3 regions of the Oleiphilus sp. HI0067 genome follow, and region 2 is predicted to be linked to each of the others. Evidence: predicted binding sites of a transcription regulator. Region 2 holds the regulator's gene; each other region holds the start of a gene.
What was found. Region 2 encodes PhoB, which activates phosphate uptake and scavenging genes when phosphate is short. Its sites were predicted from a motif close to TGTCATANNNNTGTCANA; they were not measured.

Region 1: a site for PhoB is predicted at 1,997-2,014, ahead of A3739_RS10135 (PhoX family phosphatase). Genes of this name have one in related genera too.
Region 3: a site for PhoB is predicted at 4,430-4,447, ahead of A3739_RS25550 (PhoX family phosphatase). Genes of this name have one in related genera too.

What each region holds. Positions count from the first base shown of each region.
Region 1 is NZ_LWFI01000889.1:6,275-11,975, reverse strand. It holds gene A3739_RS10135 (PhoX family phosphatase) at 1-1,926, opposite strand, end outside; gene tatA (twin-arginine translocase TatA/TatE family subunit) at 2,166-2,399, shown strand; gene ubiG (bifunctional 2-polyprenyl-6-hydroxyphenol methylase/3-demethylubiquinol 3-O-methyltransferase UbiG) at 2,403-3,143, opposite strand; gene A3739_RS10120 (hypothetical protein) at 3,396-3,821, opposite strand; gene A3739_RS28750 (hypothetical protein) at 3,818-4,207, opposite strand; gene A3739_RS10110 (hypothetical protein) at 4,549-4,746, opposite strand; gene A3739_RS10105 (hypothetical protein) at 4,838-5,122, opposite strand; gene A3739_RS10100 (thermonuclease family protein) at 5,300-5,701, opposite strand, start outside.
Region 2 is NZ_LWFI01001000.1:25,770-31,470, reverse strand. It holds gene A3739_RS13155 (acyl-CoA thioesterase II) at 68-937, opposite strand; gene A3739_RS13150 (NAD(P)/FAD-dependent oxidoreductase) at 957-2,105, opposite strand; gene A3739_RS13145 (rubredoxin) at 2,105-2,269, opposite strand; gene A3739_RS31450 (chorismate lyase) at 2,417-2,962, shown strand; gene ubiA (4-hydroxybenzoate octaprenyltransferase) at 2,966-3,871, shown strand; gene phoB (phosphate regulon transcriptional regulator PhoB) at 3,982-4,677, shown strand; gene phoR (phosphate regulon sensor histidine kinase PhoR) at 4,730-5,701, shown strand, end outside.
Region 3 is NZ_LWFI01001565.1:9,132-14,832, reverse strand. It holds partial or broken gene A3739_RS25560 (DUF748 domain-containing protein) at 1-334, shown strand, start outside; gene A3739_RS25555 (SDR family oxidoreductase) at 1,280-2,092, opposite strand; gene A3739_RS25550 (PhoX family phosphatase) at 2,448-4,361, opposite strand; gene A3739_RS25545 (DASH family cryptochrome) at 4,554-5,701, shown strand, end outside.

The DNA.
Region 1 (5,701 bases), on a different contig from region 2:
ACTCGCAATCGCAAGCCCTGTCACTTCACAACCATTCGGACCAACAAAGAAACGACGTAATGCATCTTGATTCTCTGCCGAAATCACCTGCTGTTCACCATCAACACGTAACTTAGATGGAATAACAGCGAGCATTTGGTCGTTGGTATAGTTTTCAACTTCGTCTGCACCATTATCGGTTTGAATCCACATAATGCCGCGGTTATCAAACAACAGGCCGTCAGGGCTTGCGAACTGATTCATCTCAGTCAGACCAGAATTATTGTAGCTCGCTGCATCAACGCCCGAAGATGGTGCGCCAAATACAAAGATATCCCATTCAAATGCAGTTGGTTCTGCACTCTCATCCCAACGAAGAATATGGCCATACTTATTGTCTAAACGTGGATTAGCTGGGTTTGTCCCTGTTGTCGCATCACGGCGCGTATTGTTAGTGAGAGTGAGATAAACACTACCTGTAATTGGATCGACTGCACACCATTCTGGACGGTCCATTGGGGTTGCGCCCACGGCATCCGCCGCTCCTGGAGTGTTAAGAATCAATTCACCAAGAGAAGAGAACATATCGCCCAAGGTTGAGCCAGCCGTTAGGCTGTTATCTGCAATATAGTTGTCTGATAACGCCGTGCTCAATACTAGAGGGATCCACTCACCAGTGTTGTCGTCATTAAAGCGCATAACATACAGCGTGCCCTCATCCATGTACTTCGCACCTGTGGCTAAACGATCGCTTGGCGATGCATCTGCTGCATCCCAAAGTGCGGTGGATACGAACTTATACATATATTCAAAGCGCCCATCATGACCTGTATAAAATACAACGGGTTGTCCAACGGTTAACTTACCGAAGACACAGCCTTCATGACGAATGCGACCTAGTGCAGTGCGTTTAACCGCCATGCTTGTGTTGTCGTATGGGTCGATTTCAACAATATAACCGTGGCCATTTGGCTCGTTACGGTAATCCGTTGTTGGACCTGAGCCAGATGGCGTCGCGTCAAAACGCGTGAACTCATCGGCGACTTCAGAGCCGTCACCTTTTACATCATCCCAACCGTAGCGCGTATCGTCATCGTCTACACCAAGACGTTCATCCGCTGTGCTGCGCGTACCGGTATTAACAAAATAACCAGGCCAGTTTTCTTCACATGTGAGATAGGTTCCCCAAGGAGTATAGCCATTGCCACAGTTATTCAATGTTCCACGAACACGGTCCCCCGCTTGTGAATATGGCGTCACTAGCACTGAAGGATCTTGAGTAACAGGCCCCGAGATGCGCATTTCTGTCGCACCCGTAAAACGACGATTATATGAGTCATTGTCGACAACAGACCAAGTATCACCAGTTAAACGAATACGGATAACAGAAACACCGTGTGCGTTGATTTCTTTGCGTACTTCTTCAACATCTGTGCGCATACCGGTAATCGCGTCACGTGTTGCACCAGCAGGGTGAAGTGCATTTTGGTCGATATATTCGTGGTTGATACACAACAAGCCATCTGTCTCTTCGTCGTTTAATGGGAAGAAGTGCATGCCATCGTGGTGCATACCTACTGAGTTCGCTTGGTCTTCAGCAGTGTTCGTGCCGTCATCACGCCAAGCATTTGCAGTATTGTTAAGCGGCGTGCCCCAAGGCGCTAGTACCGATGCGGTATAACCCGCAGCAACGGTCACTGCATCAGTGAGAGAACCTGGAATAGACTCAAACCCCAAAGACACTGAACTCTGATCAGCACCGACAGAAGGGCTATCGCTACTGCTACAAGCACTCAAACCAAATGTAGACAGCATGCCTAATGCAGCCATGCCCCCAACACCGCCTTTTAAAACCGCTCTGCGGTTAAAATTCGCTTCCATTACCTCTGAAAAAGGCGCATTGGAACTCTTGTTAAACTTGCGCGGATCAAACGTCGCTTTACTCATTATCACATCCTAAATTTTATGGATTTATCTTGTTTGCGAAAAACTCACGCCGAAGAAACTAGCCGTGTGATGTGACAATTATTTGAAAAAAATATGACGTTTTAGCGGCAAACAATACAGGCATTCATCCACAACAAAGTACGGACTCGCGTCGAAAAAAATACATCTCGCTGAAGTAAAAATGTCATGTTTAAAAAATAGGATGTGTCGCTTTGGAATCACTCGAGTAGGTAAGAAAAATGGGGATTAGTCCAACACAGTTACTGATTATTTTAGCAATCGTAGCCTTACTATTTGGAACAAAAAAGCTTCGCAATATGGGTGGCGATTTGGGCAGTGCCGTCAAGAATTTCAAAAAAGAAATGAATCAAAACGAGCAGATACCAGAAGCAAGCCTGACACATTCTATTTCAGAAGCTGATTCGAAGGTCGACGCTACACCTGTACAGAGTTCAGCGCAGAAAAATAGCTAAGTTTCATCGCTGCTTTTCTGCGTAAATCATATAGTTGATCGCCAGCGATTCAATGATCGACATCGATCGATTGACAGGATTAACGCGCACACCAGCTTTGCGAACTACCTCGAAAGCGTCAGCGTTAAGGAACGCCTCAATCTCAGAAGGTTTTCTGAGCATAGAATAATGATGCGTTCCTTTTGGAAGCCATCGCAATACATATTCGGCGCCAAATACCGTCACAAACCAAGCTAGCCAATTACGATTAATGGTGGCAACAAAAGTGGCACCACCCTCTTTTACAAGTTCATGGCATGACGCCATAAACAAGGGAAGATTGGCAACATGCTCAACAACCTCCATGTTGAATACAACATCGTACTGAACACCTTCGTTTCGTAGCTCTTCAACTGAAATAAGACGATATTCAATATCAAGCTGCTGTTGTTCTGCATGTGTTTGCGCAATGGCAATATTCTTTTCTACGACATCGATGCCTGTAACCCTAGCGCCCAAACGCGCCAAAGATTCGCTCAATATTCCGCCGCCACAGCCAACATCTAAAACAGATAGACCAGATAAAGGCTTCAGGGAGTTTGCCATTTCGGATTGAGCGCAGAGTTGCTCGACAATCCAGTCAACCCGAAGCCTGTTTAATCGATGAAGCGGCCAAAATGGACCTTCTGCATCCCACCAGGTTTCTGCAAGTTGATGGAAGTGCGCGATTTCTCGTTGATTGATGGTCGTAGAATGATTTGTCACCCGAGTTCTCCAACAAACTAAGCCTTAAGAGTACGACTAAAGACGGAACGAAGTTCACCAAAGCTTAGGTTTAATCCGATAAGACAGGGATGGAGATAAATGTTTTTATAGGCGAAAAAAAGGCCGACTATTGTCGACCCTTTTTATTTGGTAGCGGGGGCCTCTACTGAAAAGAGCTATCAAACACATGTTTTATAAATAAATAAAGGCCATATATAACTAAACTGGCACCAAATATGGCACCAGTTTACATCAGTTACGAGTAATGCCGTTTTGAGGTAGTGAGGCTTTGCGAGACAGCATTGCGATTTCTGCAGTCATCAGTAGAAGGCATGCCGCAATGAACGATATAGTAGTGACGAGGATTAACCACCATGGCCCGCTAGCGGATAAACCTAGTAATATATAGGCGAAGATCAATAATATTACGGCAATAACAACCGCAACAGGAAACAAAGCATTCTTCCAGCTAAGCTCTGAAGCTTTAACATCCCAGACACCTGAGTGCATGGGCGATATCAGACCGACAGTGACTATTAGCACGCCCCAAACATGGGAAATATAAACGTTGAAAATTTCTTTAATCATCTCAGTTGAGTAAAGAGTTTCGAAGTAGAGTACGAGAGCCCAGCTCGTAATAAACAGCCAGTGCTTAATTGATTTCCCTTTAAAATTCATTCTTGAATAGTCCCTTGCTCAGAATTGTTTCTGGCGTCAGTAATGTTGTTATGTAGAAATTGATTAAAGATGTGGCACGAGACAATTTTGGATCTGGGTAACACGATACCGAAGTCATCAGGGTTTTCTCTGCCTGCTGTTTCAAAGTCCTCAATTGACGAAAAATAGTCATTAGAGAGTGTTAGCTCCAACGTTTCCGAGTCTCTATAGCCACTCATCATAGGGAGGATAGTTAAATAGCTAGACTCAGTCATTGGCTCAACTGTATCGAGCACATAGCCTACATACGCTTTTCGATTATCTAGAGTAACTTGCAGTGGTTTTTCTTCGATCATCGAAGTTAGGATGGTTTTGCTAAGATCGTCTTTCTGAAACACGTCGTACAATGCGCTAGCTCTGTCGGTTCTGATGTTTTGACCTACGATAAACAAGCCAGTTATAAGAGCCTGCCAAATTGTAAAGTGGAGAAGAGATTGAAATAGATTTTGCTCGAACAAAAGTCCAGTGTGGCAGTCAGCGCAACTCAGGTTTTGGATAAGGCGCGCGAAAGAATATGCGACGATTGAAAAGAATATGCCCCAAGAAAGAGACATAAGATAAAGGTGTTGCCCTGTCTTTCTAGCGGCCTGATACTTGAATTTAAATGTAGTGGATATGAAAACGTAACCGGCACAAGACGCAACGATGAGGACAAAGGCTATTCCATCAGCCGTCATATGATTCTATCCTAAGCTTGGTGATACGAGGACTCTTGGTTGCAATCTTTTTTCTTATTGCGAGCGGAAATAAGGTCTCTTACTGACCGTAAAAGAGAAGAGTTATCTTCAAAGGCTTCGTCCATTTTTCGATGCGCAACGCCATCGCCCACAATAGTGTAGTTTTTTCTCAGCACCTTAAGTGCATTAGCTTTGCGTTTATCTTCCATCTGAACCTCCATCGTCAGCAATAGTATGAGTGGAGGAGAGCTTTAGAGCAATTATATTTTGTAACGAGTAGTTTAAGAACTTAGAGGCAAATTAGAGCAACAAAGTGGTTTTGCTTCGTTCCAGCGCGTCTACAGCTTCGTCAATATAGTCATGTTTTTTAGGAATGCGGTCGATCATATCGCCGATGCAATTTACATGTTTAATCTTGAGGCTGCTTAATTTGATGATGCCTTCACCGTCGAATTTTTGTAGCTCCTCCTTAATTTTGAAAAGTAGCGGTTCAATTAGGTTAAAACGCTTGTCGGAAATCTCGCCGGTGGCTTGGCAAATAAGAGTTTTAAGCGTTCTTAGTTCCGAAATGGTTTCAGTAAGCATGGAAATCTTGACTTGGTTTAATGCGAGATTTTTTTGAAACTTATACTGGGACTTAGAAACCGAATAGGAACAGAAAGCTGCGTAGGCCGCTAGACCAGTTGCGATTACGGTTAGCCAATCCTGTAGGCTCGTAGTTTCGATAGTTTTCTCCTTTGGTAAGTGATAGACGGAAGCGTCTTAGTCTTCAGCGAGGTCTTGACACCAACCTAGGCGCTTCCCTCCGTTATATGGTCGAGCATGGCCTTGTTTTAGCATTTCCGATGCGATATCAATTTCCTCATTAGATTCGTTGATAACTTCTACTTTAGCTAGAAGTCTGCTGTATTTGTCATAATCAATATCGTAAAGAATGATACCTTTAGGGCTAAGTCGAGCGTAAGGGGTTAGTAAATTTTCTAGTGCTTCCTTTGCATTTTTTGCTGCGTTTTTTTCATACGCGCAGTTCCCTTTTATTTCGGGCGTGTCAATCCCTCTTATTCGAACAGGCATGTCTCGTCCTTTATATTCAGCGCCAGGAAGCCAAGTTACTGAGAAAGTATCACCATCAAGTACTCTGGTTAGATAAAAGTTGTCACCAGA
Region 2 (5,701 bases):
GGCCATACTCCTTTGATATTAAATACTACCTTTTATCATGGCCCTGAACTCGCCATAGCGCAAGCGATTAAGCTGGCTTTTGTGGTTTTTTCCGAATCAGTGCTTCTTGGCAAACTGATGCAACAAGTTCACCTTTTTGATTGAAAATGTTGCCACGATTGAATCCTCTGCCGTTTGAAGCGCTAGGACTGTCCATATCATAGAGAAGCCAATCATCAACACGGAATGGACGATGGAACCAAAGCGCGTGATCAATACTGGCAACTTGCATGCCCTTTTGCGCAAAGCTCACGCCGTGAGGAAGCATGCTTGTGCCTAGCAAACCGAAGTCCGATGCGTAAGTCAGAATACATTGATGCAGGTATAGATCATCTGGTAGCTCACCTACCGCTCGAAACCAATTTTGTTTATAGGGTGCACGTACATCAGGATTTGAATAATTCACCGGATTAACGGGGCGAATCTCAATAGGGCGGTCGCGTGTAAACTGATCTCTAAGCTTTTCTGGGATCAGATGTTTAAAGCGCCTGCGCATATCTAGTTCAGAAAGTAAGACATCAGGTTCTGTGCTGGCAGGCATATCAATCTGATGCTCAAAGCCAATTTCAGGAACTTGAAATGATGCATTAAGGGTAAAGATCTCTTTGTCATGTTGACGCGCAATTACGCGACGAGCAGAAAAACTGCCACCATCCCGGAGAGATTGCACTTCGTATTGAATAGGTAAGTTTGGATCTCCTGCGCGCAGAAAGTATCCATGCATAGAATGTGCGATGCGATCTTCAACAGATTGATAGGCTGCCATCATCGCTTGGCCGCAAACTTGGCCGCCAAAGACATTAGGAAAACCTAGATCTTCGCTTGCGCCTTGAAAATGAGAATCGTCGATTTGTTCCAGTTTTAAGACATCAATCAACTGTTGAAGAACGTCGCTCATAGATATGTACTTCTTACTATTATTCTGGGTGGATAGCTTGAACTTGCTTTGCTAAAACCTGCTTTTGTTTCGTCGCATCGCCGGTTAATGCGAAGCCAAGAAGCTCGCCTTGATCCGACTTAAACAACGCTGTGGTATTGAACCCGTCTGATTCGATATCCCAAGTGCCATTTTCATTTGATGCAGGAAGAACAACGACAGGGCAGGCAGGTGTTTTAACTGCCACCGGCATTACACCATAACTCACAAGCTTCGGTTCGTCATTGAGTGTGCTGGCAAGCGCTCGAGCACATGCCATCATCGGCAAAACATAGAGCATAACCATGCCATCGACTTCTGCACAATCGCCCAGTGTGTAGACGTTCTTAGCGGACGTTTCCAAACTACGATCGCACGTAATGCCTTTATTAGTCTCGATGCCGCTCTCAGAAGCCAGCTTAGTATTTGGTGCTAAACCAATCGCACTAATCGCTATATCGGCTGAGATTTTTTCACCGTTGTCGAGCTCCACTATTACGCCATCAACAGTTTCTTGGATATCAACAACGCTTCGCTCAAAGTAGAAGTTCGCGCCGGCATCACTCAAGCTTTTTGTAACACATTCTGATGCTTCTGGCGGCAGCATGGTATCTAAAACATGTTGGCTTAAGCCGATCAATGACACTTCATATTCGCCATTCAAAAGATCGTTCGCGTATTCACAACCGATCAAACCTGTTCCGACAATTGCGACATGCTTTTTGCCTTGGCTAGCTGTGCGGAATGCGCGGTAATCATCAAGATCATTGATCGAGAAAATGCGGTCACTCTCAGGTTTAACAAACTTCAGTTTGAATGGACTTGCGCCCGTCGCTAATACGAGCTTGCTGTATTCGATCGTCTCATTATCAACGAGGATTGTTTGTTTTTCAGTGTCGATATTTTGCACACTTGTTTGTGTGCGTATTGACATATTTAACTGTTCTGACATTTGCACAGCATTAGACATTACTAATGCTTCTGCGTCTTTATTTTTGGTGAATCCCGTTGACAGCATCGGTTTAGAATATGCGCTGCCATCGTCTTGGGTAATCATTAACAGAGGAGTTTCAGAATTAAGTTTTCGAAATTCGCGGGCTACTGCATAGCCCGCCATTCCAGAACCAATAATGATGATCGCTTGGCTCATTAAGCTTCTACCATTTCGAAGTCTTCTTTGCCGACACCGCAATCAGGACATTCCCAATCGTCTGGCACATCTTCCCATTTTGTACCTGGTGGGATGTTGTCGTCAGGCCAACCTTCAGCTTCATCGTAAATAAGGCCGCATACTACACAAAGCCATTTTTTCATGGTGTTCCTCTTTGTTTCTGTTGGAAGGAATTCAATGGTCGGCTAATGTATCGGATATCTCCGAGTCTCTCAATGGCTGATCAGATCCGTGGTTTATATAAGCGGCCTTCGTTATACTTTGCGCTGACCTAGTGAGTGCCCATAAAAATGTGCTCATTTCTTCTGCTATCAGCAAGGTGTAAATTGCAAACCGAACATTTTCATTGGCATTCCTACCGGCGTGTACCTTCTTCTTTTATTCCTCGGGTTTGGCAATCGTGGGTACTCGATGCTGGATCGTTAACAAAGCGATTGCAGCAAGCATCAAACGGAAGTTTTAAAGTCCGTGTAAAGGCGCAGCAATACGCGAAACCAACAATGAGTGAGAGAAGAGCTTTGAATCTGTCGATAGGGCGCTACGCTTTGATTCGCGAGGTTGATTTACTTTGCCACGACAAGGTTTGGGTTAGTGCTAGAAGTGTTATTCCATTGCATTCACTGGTTGGTAAAGAGCGGCAGTTAAAGTGCCTGGGCTCAAAACCTTTGGGAGCATTTTTATTTGCCTCGCGGTCAATGAAGCGCGAAGCTATTCAGCTAACAAGAACATCTGGGGGTAATCAGCCAACTTACGCTCGGCGCTCTGTGTTTCGCTTACACAACAAGCCCTTACTAGTGGCAGAAAAGTTTCATACCTCAGTTATTCATCACTCTTAAGCTATGTTGAATCTAAGATATAAATTTAAAGAAGTTCTGACCCAAGCTGGTCTACTCGAAGGTAAACCGGCAGCATTATGGCGCTTGGCGCGGTTTGATAAGCCCATTGGTACATTCTTAGTGTTATGGCCTGCTATGTGGGCTTTATGGATTGCGAGTGATGGTTTGCCTTCAGCGCTTCATTTGTTTGTATTTGTTTCTGGAGCGATCGCAATGCGCGCTGCAGGCTGTGTGATTAATGATATTGCAGATCGCAATATTGATGGCCACGTTGAGCGCACTAAAGCTAGGCCTCTAGCTGCTGGTGAGTTGAGTTTAAAAGATGCCATCATATTTTTCGTCGTCTTATGTTTTTCAGCCTTGCTATTGGTTCTTTGTTTAAACACTAGTGCGATTGTTTGGTCCTTTGGTGCATTGGCCCTCGCGTGTATTTATCCTTTCATGAAGCGTTACACCTTCTTGCCGCAAGTCTTTCTTGGTGCTGCGTTTGCGTGGTCCATTCCTATGGCATTTGCAGCAGTCATCGAAAAGGTGCCGGCTCTTGCTTGGATAATTTTTACAGCAACGCTGTTATGGACTGTCGCTTACGACACAATTTACGCGATGATGGATCGTGAGGATGATCTGAAAATTGGAGTGAAATCCACAGCGATTCTGTTCGGTAATGCAGACCGATCGATTATCGCGAGCCTTCAAGTGTTGTTTGTGCTTGCGATGTGCTTGCTGGGCGAGCAGTTAAATCTCGGAAGCTTCTATTTCTTGTCCATTGTCGTCGCGTCAGTGCTGTTGGTATACCAACAACATTTGATACGTTTACGTTATAAAGACGATTGTTTACGTGCATTTTTGAACAATAACTGGGTGGGTTTTGCCATTTTTGTTGGTATCGCACTTGATTATGCGACTTGATGAACGTTTAAGCGCTTTTCCTGTCATATACTTGTAACAAACCTCCTTTCTAATACCGCGACGAGTAGGTATTTGCTCAGATGTGATTGAGCATAATGAGAGTGTAAGACATGGCAGATAAGAAAATCCTTATTGTGGATGACGAGTCATCCATCCGCGAAATGATCGCAGTAGCTTTAGAGATGGCAGGGTATACCTGTTTTGAAGCGAGTAATGCCCGTGACGCTCACAGCATTGTGCTAGACGATCGCCCCGATATGATCTTATTAGACTGGATGTTGCCGGAAACGAGCGGTGTAGAGTTTGCCCGACGTTTGAAGCGTGACGAAAGCACTTCTGAAATTCCAATCATTATGATCACTGCGAAAGTCGAAGAAGACAATAAGATTCAAGGCTTGGAAGTCGGAGCGGATGATTACATTACTAAGCCTTTTTCTCCACGTGAGTTAGTGGCTAGGTTAAAAGCGGTGCTGCGTCGAGCTAATCCACAAGGGTTAGAGTCTGCGATTAATATTGATGGCTTAGAGCTCGATCCAGTCTGTCACCGTGTTAGCTCAGAAGGTGAAACGCTTTCGATGGGGCCAACAGAATATAAACTCCTGCAGTTTTTCATGACACACCAAGATCGCGTCTACACGCGAGCGCAGCTATTGGACCTCGTTTGGGGTGGTAATGTGTATGTGGAAGAACGCACTGTTGATGTACACATTCGTCGTTTGCGCAAAGCGATCGGCAAACGCCATGAAGCCTTAGTTCAAACTGTTCGAGGTACCGGTTATCGTTTTTCTACCAAAACGGCGCATTAATTGGCTAATATAGCCTTATCTATTTTGTGCGAGTTTAAAGGAAGCAAAGCGAATGCATAAACGCGCGTCTGCACATGTCCGCTATTTAGTGTGGGCATTTGTGCTAGCTGTTTTACTCGGCTTAATCACGGACCTTCTCCTTCCTAGTCTTCTGGTGTTCTTTGCGAGCTATAGCTTGTGGATGGTGCGACAAGCACTTCGTTTACATGCTTGGCTCTATCCAACTAAAAAGCCAAAAGAAGTGCCTGAAAGTTATGGTTTATGGGGAGACCTTTTTGAAGGTTTGTATTACACCCAATTGCAAAATAAAAAGGCACGTAAGCGCTTAAGCAAAATGATTAAGCGTGTTCGTAATTCGGCGAATGCTCTGAAAGATGCCGTTGTGATGACCAACGAAATGGGGCAAATGGATTGGTGGAATGAAGCCGCAACGCGATTATTTGGCTTTGATGATGATAAAGATCAGGCTCAACTTGTTACAAATTTAGTAAGAGATCCTGAATTTAAAGCCTATTTTGACGCAAAGAAATATGATGACGCTTTAGAAATCACATCCCCGACTGATCCCAATCTCATTATTCGTATTCACATTACTTTGTTCGGTAAACAGGAACGTTTGATCTTGGCGCAAGACGTCACGCGCCTACATCATTTAGAACAAATGCGACGTGACTTTGTCAGTAACGTCTCGCATGAGCTACGTACACCATTAACTGTGATTCGCGGTTATCTCGAAACGCTGATTGATAGTGAAGAGGCTCCTGAAAAATGGCATCGAGCCCTAATGTCGATGGAAGGACAAACGAATCGCTTGGAAGCGATCATTAATGACTTATTGGTGTTAGAGAAATTTGAAGCACAAGATCGCGTTCATGCTGAAAAAGAAGTATTGATTGTGCCATTGCTCGAGAGCGTACTTCATGATGCAGAGCTGTTCAGTGCGGATAATGAACATCAAATTTCGCTCGATATTGTTTCAAATGCCAATATTTTTGGTGTTGAGAATCAATTACGATCTGCGATT
Region 3 (5,701 bases), on a different contig from region 2:
CACTACCATCGCAGGAAGTTACGCCTTAAAACCTCGCGTAGAACCTTTATATTTTGATGAAGGCGAAGTTGAATTAGACGAAGAGCAAAAAGCCTTTGCAGACAAGCTGGATGCTTTACTTAACGACAAAGAAGACATCCATATTGGAATATGCGGGTTTGCTCTGTCAGACGAAGATGACGAAAACCCAAAAGCACTTGCGAATCAGCGAGCAGAGAATCTCAAACAATATTTAGTCAACGAAAAGAAACTTGCCTCATCGAGGATTTTGATTTGTAAATCGAAGGTTGATACCCGAGAGGATGCTAAAGCGAGAGTTGAGTTTACTTTTTAGTTTTACGTTATTAGTTGGTCGGCGGCGACCGAAGTCTTTGGTTTTTTTCAGGTTTCGACCTAAGGGTCGAGTTAAGGGCTTAGCCTGAGCTGCACCTAGGGCAACTTACCCTTTCAAGACAAACAGTTTCTGTATTAATTAATTTATTACTCGATTTTCTTACTACTATTCTTGTCGGCTGCGGCCGACAGCGCCTTAAGACCTTTGACGCCAAAGGTCTTAAGAATCTAAACGCGCCCAAGCTCTCGAGGCCTTCGGCTTCACTCAAACTCTTGTTTCAATCGGCGCTGCGGGACTCGCCTTCGGCTCAAACAGTCCTCGCGTATTTCCGATTGTAACGATCAAGTTTTCGTCTCTCGTGACGGGGGATTGTTGCAAGACCAAGACTTTGTTTGTTTCCCAGATTTATCGAAGCGGTATCTGCCTTTTCGTAGGATGAGTGACGCCAGTTAAAAATGGAGTAAGCGAGGACTGTTCGACGACTGCGAAGCGGGCTAGACAAGGTGAATTGCAAAGCAAGAGAAGGTGGCCTGGGCCATCCGCAGCGCCATTTTTAACCAGTCACGAATGTACCCGCAGGGCCGAAGAGCAGGTACGCATTTCTTTGGTTCTTTCTTGTGCGAGCAAGAAAGAACATAAAACGATTATAAACGATAAATTTCAGATCAATAAAAGCTTAAGAAAATAAGAATTCACCAAATCAAAACCGGAAAAAAACCAATTTTTTAACCCTTGTAAGGGGGATTACGCCCTCCGGACGATGTGACTACGCCCCCTACGCCCCTAAAATGAGAACCATCAAAAGGCGTTACAGAAAAGATTCAGGCCCTTTTCTATAAAGCCTTTCATCTTCTTAAAGATTTAAAAGTTTCTACGCCCGCTGTCGAATAGGCCTCGACAGCGGGCTTTTTATTTTCCGACGTTCTATTTCTTTGTTTGCTGCCCCTATCGCGCTTCTCGCTCTAGATAAAACTGCTTTGCTTTCGCGCCTTTTTTCATCAACGCAGGCTTAAGTGCTCTGCGAATTCCCGGAAATAAATATCCAAAGGTCGTGAGAATCGCTGAAGAACCGGGTATCGAACGTTCGCGCTTTCCGTCTTGCGCACAAGCCAATACTGCCTCGGCAATTTCAGCTGCGGTACTCATAGGTTGAGAAAAAACCAGATCAGGCACTTCTTCGATATGCCCCATAATAAATCCTGTGTCAATCGGCCCTGGCGAAACCAAAGAAACAGTCACAGCAGTTTCATTCAATTCTTCTGCTAGCGCTAATGAGAAGGCTCGAAGTGCAAATTTACTGCATGAGTAAGTCGCTTCTCCTTCTAAGGGAATGCGCCCTGCTAGCGAAGCAACATTCACCACTGCCGCACTAGGTGCTTTGAGTAAATATGGCAAAGCTAATTTCGTGAGGCGAATAGGTCCTTTAAGATTGATATCAATAGTCTGATCCATTTCGTCTAAACCTGCTTCGGCGACATCTCCTCGGCCATGAAAACCAGCATTGTTTACCAACACATCAATACGTCCGAATTCGGCAACGCTCTGTTCAATTAAACTTTCACAGTCCTCACGCTTAGCAACATCGGTTGGTACAGCAATCGCTCCATTGCCGAGCTCTTTAGCCAAAGACTTGATGGTGTCTTTGGAGCGAGCAGCAAGCACGACCTTAGCGCCCTGCTTGGCGAATTGACGTGCACACTCCTCCCCTACACCTGCTGACGCGCCTGTGACGATAACTACCTGATCCTGAAATTGCATGATGAACCTCGCTTGATTTGTTCTTATTAGACCCAAAGTAAGCTCGGATGGGCTAATTAGTCTTCGCTATAAGGAAGCTTTTGGATTTGTTTTGATACTAACGAAGTGGGGGTTAGAGTGCCAGCCAATCCCCCATCCAGGATGACGAGCATTAAGCTTTATTCAAGATTATTGCCAAAGACTGAGCGGGCGGAGCGAACGAATCAAAGTAAATTGCGAAGTAAGAGAGAGTAGCCTGGACATAGTTAAGGGTCTTGTCATTACAAGCCCCTTAACAAGGCCATCAGGACGAAACTGAAAGATCCGGCCAAAAAGCCCTCTTCCTTGAGGGCACATCCGTGTAACTCATACCTGATTAAGAACCAATAATTCCGCCGTCCTTGCGGGTAATCACTAAGGTACAGTCACGTGGTATTAACCCACTACCTGTTGGCGCAGGGAAGTTCGTAGAACTTGGATCACCATTTCCTGGGTGCTGTATGTTTACGAAAGCAGTTCGACGATCAGGCGTTAGAGTAAAGCCTGTAATTTCATCACTATTTACTCCAACCAAAAGACGTTTTGGCTGAGGAATTTCCCCATCATCGAGGTCCTTAGTTGTATCAAAGATTGTCAACTGATCCTGCAAACCTTGTGGCTGACCTCCATCTGTGCCGATAAATAAACGACCATCTTCATCCGCATATGCTGCATCTGGAGATGAGAATGCAATCTCTTCATTCACAGTATCTGAAGCAAGAATATAAATATCCCAAGAGAAACTACCGGAACCATTGTCCGTCGTACGAATAATATGGCCATTAGAGTTTGGTGCTTCAGGGTTTGCCGCGTTTGGTTCAGTTCGACGAGAGTTATTAGTGAGCGTCCAGAAGACCTCTCCATTTTTGCCTATCGTCGTCCACTCTGGACGATCCATAGGCGTTGCACCAACAATATCTGCCGCAATGCGCGTGTTGATTAACAACTCAGCCATATCATTAAAACGAGCCGCTAGAGCTGGAACATCCATAGACAATTCTAACCAGTCCCCAGAGCCATCCTCGTTAAAACGAGCAACATACAAAGTACCTTCGTCTAGCGGGCTCTTGCCATCAGCAATTGCATGTTCCCATGCCATCGATGACTCAAACTTGTAGCAATAATCGAAGCGTTGGTCATCGCCCATGTAACAAGCAACGCGACCGTCATCTAGCTCTTTAATCGCAATAGCTTCGTGCTTGAAACGACCAAGTGCAGTGCGCTTAACAGGTTTTTGCGTGCCATCGAATGGATCGATCTCAACAATCCAACCAAAGCGATTTGCCTCATTCACGTAGTCTTCGTCATTCAAATCAAAACGCTTATCAAATGCGTACCATGCATAACCAAAACCAAATTGATTAAAACCATAACGCGCTCGTTCTTCTGTTGGTGTCACTTCACTGATAGAGCCAAAGTAACCATTGAAGTTTTCTTCACAAGTCAGATACGTACCCCATGGCGTGTACCCGGCACCACAGTTGTTCACAGTGCCAAGTGCAATATTACCTGCTGGGTTTTGTAATAATGGAGAATCCGCCGCTGGCCCAGAGAACTGCACTGGCGTATTAACGGTAATACGGCGCGTATTTTTGCTTTTAACTGTGCGCCATTGGCCTCTCCAATTGCGCTTAATCTTCAAGACAGAAACGCCATGTATATTCTGCGACAAACGCACATCTTCCAAGTTCTCTGGAAGATCTTTCCCTAATGCGTGCGTATTCGTTCCGTACTCGTGATTAATACACAGCATTCCCGCATCGTTACGCATAGGGTAATGCTTTCCGTAACGGCTCGCTCGTTTGAAATCCATTGGGAAGAACCACATACCATCGTGACCAAGACCTGTCTGAAGTGCTGCTTCTTTTGAACTTGGACGTGAATTAGGGTCACCCTCATAGGCTGATGTAGCACCTGGTTCGATCGGTGTACCCCAAGGAATCAAAACTTGATACTCATAGTCTTTTGAAATCGTAGGCATCGTTGTATCAATAACATCCGCGATTTCTACTGGTCTAAAGCCGACCAATTCTTGGTTTTTCTTTGGTTTTTGCCAGCCCCAACCGGCTTGTGCAGCTGGCGCCAAAAATGCTGCAGTAGAACCAGCAAGCGTACCAGCAACAACTTTTCGACGACTCACATATGCATCAAGAACTGAAGCAAACGGACGGTTGTCAGATGGATTTGAAGAAAGATCATCAGGATCTTGGAAACCTGCTACTACGTTTTCAATGTTATTTTCTTGTGTCATATCGATAGCTCCTAGCTGATTAACAAACCTCAGATTCGAGAGATTTGATCAACACACTAAAACCGATGAATGACACTTAAGTGGCAATTGTTTTAAGCTTTTTTGTCAGTTTTATTTCTACAGATGTCACATCAACGCAAAGCCAATTTTGTTTACCTAACGTATATCTTGACGCAAAGCAAAGGAGTAGAAATGACGAACGCGACTGGGTTAGTTTGGTTAAGTGAAGATCTCAGATTACACGACAATCCCTTGATTGAACGTGCGGCAAATGAGTGCCAAGAACTTATATTTTGTTATTTCGTAGATCCAAGCGAACTGAAAAGAGACATATATGGCTGCCAGCCGCTGGGCATTCATCGGCGCCAATTCTTGGCCGAATCACTGCTCATTATGCATGACCGTTTGAAAGAGCTTGGTCAAACGCTAAATGTTTTCTTAGCTAGACCAATTCCTTCGATCGAGTCTATCTGCTCCAATCTTCCAATTACTCACGTGTATCGCTCAACACCCGTCGCGTTTAATGAATCGCAATCGTGGGCACAGCTAAAATCCATGCTGCCTGATGTGAATATGATTAGCGTAGAGACACGGTGTCTATTTAGTGCAGCAGAAATCGAATTTCAGGCAGATAGTTTTCCGGCGACCTTCAGTAAATTCAGACGTTTGGCCGAGCGATTAAACGTCCGAGTTCCTAATGGTGAGATTCGATCGTTACCACCAAGCCTATCGCTGCTGGCCTTCAATTTTGATCGATTGATTCTCGACCCTTGGGTGTTGAACAAACAGCCGATTGCGCGAGGCGGGGAAGATGCTGCACTCGATCACTTGCATGACTATTTTTCTAGCAAGGCTGCAAACACATACAAGCAAACAAGAAACGCCTTCGATGGTTGGGAGAACTCATCGAAATGGTCGTTCTGGCTAGCCAATGGCACCTTATCCGTTAAACAAGCAGCGCAAGCACTCAAAGAATTCCAAGTTGTTCATGGTGAAAATGAAGATAACGGGTGGCTGATGTTCGAGTTGCTGTGGCGGGAATACTTTCAATGGTATGCACGCGCCTTCAACAAGCGCGTGTTTTTAGTCGATGGTTTATTCGATCAAGAGAAACGAAAGCTTAGAGGCACTTTTTATCCTCAACGCTTCAAGCAATGGTGCGCAGGCAATACACCCTATCCAATCGTCAACGCCTGTATGCGGCAACTAAACGCGACGGGATACATGAGCAATCGTGGGAGACAAATTGTCGCATCCGCGTTAATAAATGAATTGGGTTTAGATTGGCGATGTGGCGCGTCTTACTTCGAGCAACAACTGATCGATTACGATCCCGCTTC